Regions from separate parts of the Exiguobacterium sp. s11 genome, predicted to be linked through region 2. Evidence: a T-box and tRNA genes for the amino acid it is inferred to sense, from the RefSeq annotation. Region 2 holds a T-box; the other regions hold tRNA genes.

Region 1 (4,660 bases), on a different contig from region 2:
TGATGCGACAGTTGCCCCATGAGCGAATCATCTATGTCGGGGATACATTGCGGTGTCCGTATGGTCCTCGTCCAGAAGAAGAGATTCGTGAGTTTACGTGGGAGATGATTGATTATCTCGTGCAACAAGATGTGAAATTGATCGTGATCGCCTGTAACACAGCCACGGCTGTCGTCTTAAAAGAAGCGCGAGAACGTTTAAATATACCTGTCATCGGTGTCATTGATCCGGGAGCCCGCGCGGCAGTTAAGGTGACGCGTACGAAACGAATCGGTGTCATTGGAACGAAGATGACGATTACAAGTAATTCCTACGAGAAGGCGTTACGCCACGTCGAAGGGCAAGTCGTCGTCGAATCGTTAGCGTGCCCGCCATTCGTTCCGCTCGTCGAGTCGATGCAGACAGATGGTGCGTACGTCGAACGTGTCGTTGCCAATACATTACGACCATTGATGAATTACGATATGGATACATTGATCCTCGGGTGCACCCATTACCCGCTTCTAGCAGATGTGATTGGACGGGTCATCGGACCAGGCGTCCAGCTAATCTCTTCAGGAGACGAGACAGCGCTCGAGGTAGCAGCACTACTTGATTACAATACGATTTCAGCAGATGTGACACAAATTCCGGAACATCGTTATTACGCGACAGGCGATATCCGCTCATTTGATCAGATTGCGACGGACTGGCTCGATCAGACCATCCATGCGGAGCGCATCGTGCTTGGAACGGAGGAAGATTAAATGCGGATAGACCAACGAACGGCGGATGATCTCCGTCCTATTCAATTATCGATTGATGTCAATAAACACGCAGAAGGTTCTGTCTTGATTGAACTGGGAGATACGAAAGTCCTCTGTACGGCGACCGTCGAGGAGAAGGTGCCACCGTTCCTTCGCGGTAAACGCCAGGGCTGGATCAATGCGGAATATTCGATGTTGCCGCGTGCGACGGCTCAGCGGACCGCACGAGAAGCCGTCCGCGGCAAACAGACGGGACGGACGATGGAAATCCAACGTCTGATCAGCCGCTCGCTTCGGGCCGTCGTTGATTTAGAGAAGCTCGGGGAACGAACGATCTGGATCGATTGTGACGTTATTCAGGCAGATGGCGGTACACGAACGGCATCGATCACTGGTGGTTTTTTGGCACTCGTCCGAGCAGTCGATCAATTGATTCAAGCGGGAAAACTGACAGATACACCGATCAAAGAGGGCATCGCAGCCATCTCGGTTGGAATCGTCGAGTCGAATGTCTTGCTCGATCTATGCTATGAAGAGGACGCTGCGGCGGAAGTCGACTTCAATCTCGTCATGACCTCATCGGGTAAAATCGTCGAGATGCAAGCAACAGGAGAAGAGTCGACATTTTCCCGTCAAGAGATGCTCGAAATGCTCGAACTTGGGGAAAAAGGTATTAAGGAACTGATTGAGGCTGGCCGTGAGGCACTCGGTGTCTCTTGGTGGTATGTAGGAGAAGAAGTGGGGGAACATAGATGAAGGTCATCGTCGCAACACACAATGCAGGTAAAGTGAAGGAACTTGAAAGCATGCTGGGTCGTCTCGGTTATACGGTCGAGTCGTTACTCGATCACGCCGATGCTCCGGAAACGGATGAAACAGGTGAGACATTCGAGGAGAATGCACTTTTAAAAGCAACAGAGGCAGCAGCCTACTTTGGCCACGCGGTACTTGCTGATGATTCAGGTCTTGAAGTCGATGCTTTAGATGGCGCTCCCGGCGTCTACTCAGCACGCTTCGCGGGACTTGAAAAGTCGGATGCGGCGAACAATGCTCTACTACTTGAAAAGTTAGAAGGTGTTCCGGAGGAAGATCGGACGGCGCGCTTCGTTTGTGTACTCGCGCTAGCGAAACCAACGGGTGAGACATTGACGGTTCGTGGAACGATGGAAGGGCGAATCGGTTTTGAGGCGTCGGGTTCGAACGGTTTCGGTTATGATCCATTGTTCGTCACAGAAAGCGGACAGACGGCTGCTGAATTGACGAAAGAAGAAAAAGCGATGATTAGTCATCGTGGCAATGCATTGCGCAAGCTCGAACAGGACTTAACTACTTTCTTAGGAGTGTGATGAAGATGAGAGCGTTGATCGTTAGTGATAGTCATGGACTAGAACAAGAACTGCTTACGATATTCGAACGTCACCAAGACGTAGATGCGGCATTTCATTGTGGGGACTCCCAATTGACGCGCGACATCGAATCATTATATCCATATCGTGTTGTGCGAGGGAATTGCGATTACGGACACGATTTTCCGGAAGAAGTCGTATCGGAAATGGATGGTCATACCATCCTCTGTGTCCACGGGCATCGGCAGGACGTCAAATACAGTCTAGATGTCTTACAGCATCATGCGAAGGAAAAGCAGGCGGACATCGTCTTATATGGTCATTCCCATGTGGCGAAGGCTGAATATCGGGACGGTGTGTTATTCATCAATCCAGGTTCAATCCGGATGCCACGTCATCGACCAGACAAGACGTATGCGATTCTTGAAGTGGATCAAAACCGTTATTCTGTCGATTTTCTTAATGTGAACGGTGACCCGGTAAATGCCCTTCATCTGGACGGAACATTTTTGTAATATAATAATTGCAATGTTTGTAATGTGATTGACACGAAAGAATTGTTCTAGTATAGTTTATTCGTGTTGACACGTCCCAATAGCTCAGCAGGATAGAGCAACGGCCTTCTAAGCCGTCGGTCGGGGGTTCGAATCCCTCTTGGGACGCTATAATTAAAATAGAGACTGCCCTTACGAGGGTGGTCTCTTTTTTTTATTCCGATTTTCGATTATAATTAAGGTATCATGAACTCGAAAGGGATGAATGCTATGTGGAAGAAAGTTGGAGCAGTCCTTATGCTAAGTACGTTTCTTGCTGGATGTAGTGAGATTTCAAATACAGTCGACGATGCAAAACAACAAGTCAACGATGTAAAAAATAGTGTCGATTACGCTGGAGAACTTCAAGGCATTGCAAAAGATACGGCCCAAGTCACGTCAGATTTGTCGGCTTCCCTGAATGAGGCGGCTACGACAGCGCGTGAATCTGCGAACCCTGAACAGGCACTCGATCAACAAATCGAAAAGTTGAAGGAAAACGGAACGATTGATCAGTTCAATCAAGAACTGGATCAAATCGATCAACGACTAGCGGGACTTGAAAATCCGCCGCAAGAATTGCAAAATTTAAGTGCAAAACTCGAGCAGTACGTGAATCAATCGGAAGATATCGCTCGATTACTTGAAGCTGACGTCTCATTAGATACGTTGAATCGATTAGGAATCGAGCAGGCGGGACAACTTCAAGAAGCGATCACGAACTGGACGTCTTTACTCGATCCATTTACGAAATAAGAAGTTGAATATGAAGGAGTGCCGGAATATGGGGACATCGCGCTGGATGGAACATGAACTAGAAGTAGAACGAGCGCGGATTCTTCGTTTGCCCGCTTCTAAACAAGAACAATTGATTATGGAATTAGAGACTGACCAATTGACAGGAGAAGATGTCTTACACCGGCTCTATGTCATTCAACCACTCTTAATGCATGACCGTGAACGATTTGAAACAGTGGCAGAACGTTTTCTTGAAGTCGAGGGTGTCGAGCAAGTGCTCGCACTCTTTCTTTATGAACTCGGAGAACGTTATCCGATGAAACTCGCTTTGCGCTCGGCGTCACCGTATCTGCCTTATGGGCTCGCGCTTCGATTAGATGAAATCAAACAACAGATGCGTGTTCGCGAACAAAAGCCGGCAGTTCAAAACAACCCTGTTGCGCAGCGTGAGGTAACAGCAGCAACGGAATTGATGCATGTGTTGCGACACGGCAGTTGGGTCGAACAAATGCGCCAATTGACCGGTGTGGAATTCGAACGGACACATGAGCTCATTGCATACATCACACAAAAATACCTTCAGGCGCAAGAGACAGCACATCAAAGTCTACTCGTCATTGATCAGTTATTAGGAAGCGTGCTTCATCACGTGCCATATCCGGTAAGCATTCATGTGCCACACTTAGATGTAGACTGGACGATCTCGTCACGTGAAGAGTTAGAAGAAATCCTGCTAGTACATCAACAGGAGCAACAAGCGTTACTGGCATCGATGCATACGTTAGAGCGAATGGATCCGTTTCGAGCGTTGCTCGTCCTGCGATCGGATCAATTGATCCATCTTGAAGAACGAGAACGAATCGGAGCAGACATGGAGAAGTGGCTCGCAGCATGCGAAGAACTCGCAGGTCTGACATTTGAACGTGAAGAACCGGAACGTATCCTCAGTCCGCTGGCGAAGCGGTTATATCGAGCGGCGCATATCCTTTATCCGGAAGTCATTGCATTCGAGCAAATTTACTTCGATTGAGACATCAGGAAACGATTCGTTCAACAGTGGTAATCGTCAGAACGATTGTGCTATAATGTGACTTGTTGTACACACATGTACGCTAATTGACAATTTTGGAGGGACTCAGCATGACTGCAAAATGGGAAAAACAATCAGGTAGCCTCGGCGTCCTCACGTATGAAGCGCCTGCTGAAGCATTTGATAAAGCGGTAGACCAAGCGTTCAAGAAAGTCGTTAAGACTTTGAACACACCTGGTTTCCGTAAAGGAAAAATGCCACGCGCAA
Region 2 (4,660 bases):
GGGCGGACGATGAATCCGAATCGTCCGGTGAGCTTGTGATGTCGGTAGCGTCATTTCAATTTCCGTAATCGACAATAGAGTCACGACCTTTCAAAGATTTGCGTAATGCGCGGTACAATTGCGTCCGTTGTGTTTTCCGCCGACATAGAGTGCATGGTCGGCTTGACGGAGTGATTCTTCGAACGTTCGTTGATATCTTTCCTCCACTGTGTCAATTCCGAGGCTGACCGTTAAGGACAGTCGGTGACCATCGACGAGGAAGGGACGATCCATGACCGCATGGCGGACCATCTCGGCAATCTGGATAGCAGCCTCTTGACTACCATTTCGCAACAGAAGTACGAATTCCTCCCCACCATAACGAGCAGCAAAGACATCATCATATTGTAATTGGATCGCCTGGATACGTCGACCGAGTTCACGAAGGACGAGATCGCCTACTTTATGACCGTACGTATCATTGACACGTTTGAAGTGATCGATATCGAACAGGATAACGGAGAGCGGATAGCAGTCAGCGGCAAATTCCTGCCGACCGTGTTCATAAAAAGCCCGACTATTCGGTAATTCGGTCAAGGCATCGGTCCGACTTTCCGTATAGAGTTGGACCGTTTCACGTGAGCGTTCTAAGACGCGACAAAAGATACGGAGCAAACGAGATAATTCGTCGGCATTTGTCACATCATAGGCGTCTGCGACTTGATGGAACAGGATGATCGAAACATCGACCTCTCCGCTCGTAATCGAAGGAATCGCTAGCATCGAGTGACGATCGACAGGCAATCCGATTTGAATATCGTTTCCCCAGTCGCAACGCAGCCCATAGATGATCGGGGTATGCAAATCGTCGGCTGACAAGGAATGAAACAGTGGTAACACGTCGATTGGTTGTTTCGTCCGGATGTTATAGATGACTTGTTTCCGCTGTTGTTGAATCGAGATCCAACCTTCAGAAAACGGCAATAGATGCGGTAAATCGAGGAGCAACGAATCGATCGTCTCGCGCTCGAAGCGGGAAATCAACAAATGTTCCTTCGCATCATCAAATCGCTTAGCATTATCGTTTGCTTCAAGGGAGTCGCCACGCTCTTGCAACAGACGTTTGAACAAAAAGAGAATCAAGGCGGAAACTGTAGCCGCGACGAGCGGACTTTCATCGTAGAACCAGATTCCAAGTAGAGCACTTAACATGCTAATCCCGTAGACGAGGGACTGAAGCTTTACGAGACGTTGCCAATCGTATTTCAAGTAGAGGAATCGATTGACGAATAGACATTGGAAGTAAGAGACAAGGAAGACGGTGATCAAAAAGCCGATGAAAGGGAGCAAGGCTTTCGTATACGTAAAGTTTGAGCCGATCGGTCCGCCGAGCGCATAATACGCAAAGACCGGAAGCGAGATGTAGACTAAATCGAACAAGGCGTTGATCGGGTAGAGATAAACGAAACGTTTCCAACGAATCGCTTTTCGGTGAGACATGAATTGAAAGACGAGAATACCGACTTGGCTTAAAATCAAGGCGTACGTTAAACCGTAATTGAGGAATAAAAATAAGATGATTCCTTCTTGGAATGTATAGTAAATGCCACCACGACGGACATTATCGAACTGAAACAGGAGAACGAGTCCGAATAAATAAAGAGTGTTGATGATGGAGACAGAAGGATGGAAGGTTGGTGGATGAGAACGATGCCGATCACTAATAATGTCAAGGCGACGAGACCGAAGACGATCCAGCTCGTCCGGGCTACATGTTGGTAGTAGCGCATGAAACATCCCTCCCCCTGAGAAGTATCTTTTATTCCTATACCCGAATTGTGGAAATTTTGATGAGCCATTTACCAAAAAAATAAGGTTGAGAGAAAAGAAAGAATTGCGTATAATGTGAAAGATATCGAATACAGTCGATGATGAAGAGAGTAACGGTTGATTTTCGTCAACTAGCGAATCAGGGAATGGTGGAAGCCTGAGGACGAACCGGTCGTGAAACGCACTTCTGAGACGCTGCCCGATTCCTGATGGAAAAGGCGTAGCCGGGGGAACCCCGTTATCCCCGAACAAGGTGGGTGTCGAGTGACACCAAGAAGAGTGGTACCGCGGTCATTCCGTCTCTTTGCGCGTGGCGCAAGGGGCGTTTTTTATTGCCAAAAAATCAGTAAAGCAGGAGGAAATAAAGATGAGTTATAAAGCGCAGTATGCAGAAGTATTACATCAAGTCATGGAAGGTACCTTATCGGTTGAACAAATCGAACAACTGATCGAGCAACCGAAACATGAAGATCATGGAGATCTGGCATTCCCATGTTTCATGCTCGCTAAAGCATTCCGTAAAGCACCGAACATGATTGCTTCGGAGCTCGCAGAAAAAATTGACGCGCCGTTGTTCTCGAACGTTCAAGCTGTTGGTCCTTACATCAACGTCTTCTTGAACCGGGAAGTCGTCTCGCAAGAAATCGTCAACCAAGTCCTGACGGAGCAAGAGGCGTTCGGATCAAGTGAAGCGAATGGAAAAACGATCGTCACTGATTTTTCATCACCAAACATCGCGAAACCATTCTCGATGGGGCACTTGCGTTCGACGGTCATCGGGAACGCGCTCAACCAAATCTCACGTAAAAAAGGGTACGACGTCGTCGGTGTCAACCACTTAGGGGACTGGGGAACACAGTTCGGGAAATTGATGGTGGCTTACACGATGTGGGGTGAGGAAGAAGCGGTCCGTGCAGAACCAATCAAGGAATTGTTGAAATTATACGTCCGGTTCCACGAAGAAGCGGAAACAAATCCGGCACTTGAGGACGAAGGACGTCTCTGGTTCAAAAAACTCGAACAAGGTGATGAGCAGGCAACGACGCTTTGGACGTGGTTCCGTGAAGTCTCACTCGTCGAGTTTAACCGTGTCTATGAGATGCTCGGTGTTAAATTCGATAGTTTGAACGGAGAAGCCTTCTACAACGATAAGATGCAACACGTCATCGATTTGCTCGAAGAAAAAGATCTCCTCGTCGAATCAGAAGGGGCAATGGTCGTCGACCTCGAAGCAGAGGGTATGCCACCTGCCTTGATTAAAAAGAAAGATGGCGCAACGCTTTATGCGACACGTGACTTAGCAGCTGCTGTCTATCGTCTCGAAACGTACCGCTTTGAGCAAGCGTTCTACGTCGTCGGTGGGGAACAAGCGCTTCACTTCAAGCAATTGTTCGCAGTCTTGAAGAAACTTGGATTTGAGAACGTCGACGGAATGCACCATGTGCCGTTCGGTCTGATCATGAAGGACGGAAAGAAAATGTCGACGCGTAAAGGTCGGATCGTCTTGCTTGAAGAAGTACTACAAGAAGCGATCGACGTTGCGAAGCAAAACATCGCGGAAAAAAATCCGAACTTAGCGAATGCCGAAGCCACGGCTCGCCAAGTTGGTGTCGGCGCGGTCATCTTCCATGACTTGAAGAACGAACGGATGAACAACATCGAGTTCGATCTTGAGCAGATGTTGAAATTCGAAGGCGAAACAGGACCGTATGTCCAGTACACGAATGCCCGTGCGCACTCATTGCTCCGTAAAGGTGGCTATGATGGCACACCATTCGCTGGTAGTGCCGATGATCATGCATGGGGTGTCGTGTCGATGCTAAACCAATTCTCGACGGTCATCGATCGCGCGTTCACACGTCGTGAGCCGTCAATCATCAGCCGCTACGTCTTAGATCTTGCACAAAGCTTCAATAAATACTACGGACACGTCCGTGTTCTCGAAGATGACGCAGCAAAACAATCGCGTCTTGCACTCGTCAAGTCTGTCACGATCGTCTTGACAGAGGGTCTTCGTTTGCTTGGTGTCGGCGCTCCAGAAGAAATGTAAGACCAATCCACGAATAAGAAGAGGTAGATTATGAAGACTGAGACGAAAGAACGATTACAGCAAGCTGCTTCACAGATGAAGCAGGAGCCTTTGGCAGAAACGGTCGCCTTTATGGCTGATTTTCACGGGAAAGTCGCTGCTTGGTTACCGGGAGAGTCTGTCGATTTCGTTCACGATTTCGTGACGGCGCCGGAAGCCGATTTGATTGCTCCGATTGAAGGAGACGCGTTACGGACGAAAGACAATTTTGAATTCTTCATGCGTAAGAAACAGACACGGAAAAAACTGGGTGAACTGTTGACGCTTTGGAAGTCGGCACGTACGACAGAGACGTTGAGTCAAATCGATGCGATCGGATTGAAAAAATGGCTCGCTCGTAATGAATTCCGTTCGGAAGACAAACCATGGGATTATTTGAACCGTCTGCATGTTCTGCTATTCCTTGATTTGATGACGACGATCATCGATGATCATCGATTGACGAGTCTGCATGAGCAACTTGTCGGTACGACACCAGTCCCGACGAGCTTCGTACGTCGTCAAGGGGATGTTCGTCAAGTCATCGAAACATTCGCGGAAGAGACGAACTTCACACAAGTGGATGTCGTCAAGGCATCGCTTGTCCGTTATCTCTGATCAATAGGATGCACGAACAAAAGCCGTCGAGCCCTGTGCCCGACGGCTTTTGTCGTATCTTCTTACTTCGCTTGATGGAACACAATCGATTGTTGCTCTGAATCGTAAAGACACCATTCTCGTTCGAACACGACAGGACCCAGATTGACGGCATGCCGTTCTCCT
Region 3 (4,660 bases), on a different contig from region 2:
TCGGTGTCATGGGACAATTGTTGAACGCAGAAGGAAAAGTCTATCCGGCGACGGAACGGACAATTACGTTATGTGCCGAGTTCGAGGACGGGACGATCGTTAAAGGAGAGTCACTGATTCCAACGGTCGGTAAGAAGATTGAACGAATCTTCCTTGAGGAACAAGACGTCCGTCCGGTACCAGAAGCGATTCAAGCAATTCTTGATGCTGATGTGATCGTCCTTGGACCAGGAAGTCTCTATACGAGTATCATCCCGAACGTCTTGATTGATGAGATCCGGGAAGCGATTCAGCAATCGCTGGCTCCAGTCGTCTATATTTGTAACGTCATGACACAACCAGGCGAGACGACGGCGTTCACTGCCAACGAGCATTTATCGACGCTCGAACGTTTTCTCGGTCAAGGCGTCGTCGATACGATCATCGTCAATAATGAGTCAATCGATGCCGGTTACTTGAAAAAGTATCAAAAGGATCATGCCGACATCGTCACCTATAATGAAAAACAATTCGAGCTCGCAGGCGTCGAAGTGCTGGCAGATGATATCGTCGACTACAATCATCATTTCATTCGCCATGACTCAGATGCGGTCGCTAGCCTCGTCATGCGAAAAGTACTATCGATTCGTCGGATGCGTCAACTCGAAGGGAAGGAGGAGCTGACATGAGCTTTGCCTCAGAAGTCAAAAAAGAATTAACGCAGATTCCGATCACCGATCACGAGATGAAGGCGGAACTCGCGGCGCTCGCCCGGATGAACGGTGCAATCTCGTTCGGTCTCGGACGGGGTCTGACACTCGATATCTCGACCGAGAATGCCTCGATTGCCCGTCGGATCTATTCGCTTTTGAAGAAAGCATATGGTGTCCATCTCGATCTGCTCGTGCGGAAAAAAATGCGTCTGAAAAAGAATAATGTCTATATCGTCCGTGTTAAGCAACAGGCGGACAAGATTTTGCAAGACCTCGGAATTTTAGGGGAAGGGTTCACGATGATTCGTTCGATCAGTGACACGATTTTAAACGATGAACGAAAAGCGCGTGCGTATTTACGAGGAGCATTCCTCGCCGGAGGTTCGCTCAACAATCCGGCGACGTCGTCGTATCACTTAGAGATCTTCAGTTTATATGAAGAACATAATGCGGCGCTCCGCGGTCTATCGAACGTCTTTGATTTAAACGCGAAGGCGATTGAACGAAAAAAAGGGCATATCCTTTATATCAAAGAGAGCGAAAAGATTTCCGATTTTCTCAAGCTCGTCGATGCGACACAATCGATGCTACGGTTCGAGGACGTACGGATCTTAAAAGACATGCGTAACTCGGTCAACCGTCTCGTCAACTGTGAGACAGCGAACCTCAACAAGACGGTCGGTGCGGCATTACGCCAAGTCGAGAACATCAAGTTCCTTGAGCGGACGGTCGGTCTTGACGTCTTACCGGATAAGCTGAAGGAGATCGCGATCTTGCGCGTGACACATCAAGACGTGACGTTACAAGAGCTCGGGGAGATGGTCGAAAGCGGCTCCATCTCAAAATCAGGAATCAATCACCGGTTGCGGAAGATTGATCAAATCGCTGAAAAAGTACGGAATGGAGAGTCGATGACAGGGGCCTTATAAGAGGGTCGCTTGCGAGATGAACCATAGTCTACTATAATATATAGTCGATGCAACTAAATGTTCGAATTAAGGAGTTTTTGAAATGGCTAACGAAAAGAAACGTATTTCGCTCACTGTAGACGCGAAGTTTGACGAAGTATTAACGAAAAAAGCAAAATCAATCGGTGTACCGAAAAGCACACTCGTTGCGTTCGCAACATCTTTATTCCTGAAACAATTACAAGCAGAAGAAGAGCTTTCGCCACATGCGAACGCGATCTACTCGCTGATTCGTGAAAACCACGACATCGTTTCAGATATCACAGACTTGATCGACTGATCATCGACCTCTCGTTCTACAAGGAACGGGAGGTTTTTTGTTGTATGCAGATGAATAGAGAAGAGTTCGCTTTCCTACAGATACAAAAAAAGTGCCTCCCGAAGGAGACACTCTGGGTGACTTATGCACGTTCCATGACGCGGTCGATGAGACCGTAATCAGCAGCAGCTTGTGCTGACATGAAGTTGTCACGCTCTGTATCGCGTTCGATGACTTCAAGTGGTTGTCCTGTGTTTTCAGCCATGATTTTGTTGAGGTGCTCACGCATTTTGATGATACGCTCCGCATGGATTTTAATATCCGATGCTTGACCTTGTGTACCACCGAGTGGTTGGTGGATCATGATTTCAGCGTTTGGTAACGCGAAACGTTTTCCCTTTGCACCTGCTTGAAGCAAGAACGCACCCATCGATGCTGCCATACCGATACAAATCGTTGAGACTTGTGGCTTGATGAAGTTCATTGTATCGTAAATCGCCATACCGGCAGTGATCGAACCACCTGGGCTGTTGATGTAAAGCGAGATTTCTTTATCTGGATCTTCTGCTGCTAAGAACAGAAGTTGGGCAACGACTGAGTTGGCGACGTTGTCGTCAATCGCGCTCCCAAGAAGAATGATGCGGTCTTTTAGCAAACGTGAGTAGATATCGTAAGCACGTTCCCCGCGGTTTGTTTGTTCGATGACTGTTGGAATTAACATAGTCTTTGCCTCCTTATAGTTGGTATGTAGCTTCCTATTCGACTTATCCTTATCATAATCCTTTGGTCAATATTGGTCAAAAGATACGATGCGACTTTTAGGTATTTTTCCATTACAAGGGCAAACGAAACATATCAATATAGAAAAAAGGCAACGCCATTGCTGGCATTGCCTTGTAGTTGAATAAATGGTACACCCGGAGAGATTCGAACTCCCGACACCTGGTACCGGAAACCAGTGCTCTATCCCCTGAGCTACGGGTGCATCTGATGTACTGAACAATTAATAGTATAGCGACATTTTTTCAGGAAAGCAATAGGGAAGCATGACTTTTCTTTTCCTTAGCGACTTAAAAGAGGCTCAGAGCACGTTTCTTAAAACGTTTCTTCTATAATAAGAAGAGGAGGAGGGGAATCGATGGATCAACGCCAGGAACAGACGCAACAGATGACGTTATCGGCGTCACAACAGTATCAATTACATGTGCTTGAGCAACCAGCTGCTGAGCTCGAGGAGGAATGGCGACGGTTGAAACGACGGTTGCATCGTCATTACCCGAATCAGGTTTTGCTAGAGGTCGAGCAGATGGCAGGTAATATGGCATCCTATGAAGACGAGCTTCTTGCACAAATACGTTTAGAATCAGTCAGACAGGAAATAGGATATATGGCGGAACAACTCATCGTGTATTTAGAAGCGGACGGTTTATTACGGACGTCGGACGAGCAGCTCGCTGCATCCTTCTCGACCGATGTCGCAACGATTACAGAAGCACGGACACTTTTACAACAATGTGAACCAGTCGGCATCGCTGCCCGCTCGGAACGCGAGTGCCAATGGTTACAAGCAATCGAGCTAGACGACACGGAATTGATCGGACTGACGGATCGGCTACGACATGAACCGGCGAGTCAGGTGTTCGCTCAGTTCAGTGAACAGGATCGAGCGCGGTTGCGAAAACGATTGACAAGGCTGAGCCGGACACCGGATCTTCCTAAAGAAGAACGACCGGTCATGGCAGAAGCACGGATTCACCTGTTAGATGGAAAACTTCAGATCGACTGGACGACACTCGATACGGATCAGACGTGGCTCGGATTAAAAGAGGCAACGCCTTTTTTGCGCGCGTACGAACGACGCCGTGTCACGATGCATGCCATCCTCTCAGTTTTGCTTGAGCGACAAGAACGCTGGTTCAAAGGAGAACTGCATCTTGAGCCATTGACGAAAAAACAAGTCGCTGAGGCGACGGGGCATCATCCGTCAACGATTGGTCGAGCGATTGCTGCGAAGTACGTCGAGACGGTCCATGGTCTCGTTGCTCTAGAAGACTTGTTCGTCTCACGGACGACAACCGGAGATTCGAGTTTTTTGATTAAACGGCGGATCGCCGAATACATTCAATACAGCGATCGTCCGTTAAGTGATCAGCAATTGACGGATCGTCTGCAAGCAGACGGTCTGACAGTCGCAAGGCGGACGGTCGCGAAGTACCGGGCAGCGCTTGGTTTAACGAAAAAAACGATGCAGCAAAGGAAGGCGCAATCAGAATGGGATTAAAACGACACAGACACTTAACACTCTATTCACGTCCGGGATGTACGCTATGTGAAGAGGCCGCCATCTTACTCGACTTCGTACTCGATGAGTTTCCGGAATGGACGTTCGAGGAAGTCAACATCGATCAGGATGAAGCGCTCAGTCTACGATTCTTATACGAGATTCCGGTCGTCATGCATGACGAGGAAATCTGGAGTTATGGCAAATTCGAGACGGAAACGATAAGAAACCGCTTACTTCAAAAAACTTGAGAAACGAGACTTGCAAGGCGAGAAATGGACTGTTATGATAACGGTGTACCAAGTGGGACACGTTATGACATGCGGGACAGAAAGCGTCCAGCTACTTGAGAGGAGAGGGAAATACATGATTCGGCAGTTAGTCCAGATCCAAAAACGAATCGTGCCTGATCTGATCGAAGAAATGCAGACACGCTACGACATCCTTCATTATGTACGAC

Evidence for each region. The T-box of region 2 lies ahead of argS (arginine--tRNA ligase). A T-box ahead of a tRNA ligase gene usually reads a tRNA of that ligase, here a tRNA-Arg.
Region 1: it has a tRNA-Arg gene. The T-box ahead of argS (arginine--tRNA ligase) is inferred to sense a tRNA for this amino acid. The anticodon was not compared.
Region 3: it has a tRNA-Arg gene. The T-box ahead of argS (arginine--tRNA ligase) is inferred to sense a tRNA for this amino acid. The anticodon was not compared.

The regions. Positions count from the first base shown of each region.
Region 1 covers NZ_JACSNF010000001.1:807,870-812,529, reverse strand. Annotated here, with positions in the region: gene racE (glutamate racemase) at 1-746, shown strand, start outside; gene rph (ribonuclease PH) at 747-1,502, shown strand; gene KNQ12_RS04490 (XTP/dITP diphosphatase) at 1,499-2,092, shown strand; gene KNQ12_RS04485 (metallophosphoesterase family protein) at 2,098-2,607, shown strand; tRNA gene KNQ12_RS04480 (tRNA-Arg) at 2,681-2,754, shown strand; gene KNQ12_RS04475 (hypothetical protein) at 2,884-3,381, shown strand; gene KNQ12_RS04470 (hypothetical protein) at 3,410-4,393, shown strand; gene tig (trigger factor) at 4,504-4,660, shown strand, end outside.
Region 2 covers NZ_JACSNF010000004.1:55,195-59,854, reverse strand. Annotated here, with positions in the region: gene KNQ12_RS12865 (alpha/beta hydrolase) at 1-54, opposite strand, end outside; gene KNQ12_RS12860 (GGDEF domain-containing protein) at 91-1,776, opposite strand; T-box leader at 1,899-2,116, shown strand; gene argS (arginine--tRNA ligase) at 2,177-3,859, shown strand; gene KNQ12_RS12850 (hypothetical protein) at 3,890-4,495, shown strand; gene KNQ12_RS12845 (metallophosphoesterase family protein) at 4,558-4,660, opposite strand, start outside.
Region 3 covers NZ_JACSNF010000001.1:1,048,445-1,053,104, reverse strand. Annotated here, with positions in the region: gene KNQ12_RS05725 (gluconeogenesis factor YvcK family protein) at 1-668, shown strand, start outside; gene whiA (DNA-binding protein WhiA) at 665-1,621, shown strand; gene KNQ12_RS05715 (hypothetical protein) at 1,704-1,940, shown strand; partial or broken gene clpP (ATP-dependent Clp endopeptidase proteolytic subunit ClpP) at 2,062-2,646, opposite strand; tRNA gene KNQ12_RS05705 (tRNA-Arg) at 2,829-2,904, opposite strand; gene KNQ12_RS05700 (RNA polymerase factor sigma-54) at 3,058-4,200, shown strand; gene KNQ12_RS05695 (glutaredoxin family protein) at 4,191-4,451, shown strand; gene KNQ12_RS05690 (sugar-binding transcriptional regulator) at 4,567-4,660, shown strand, end outside.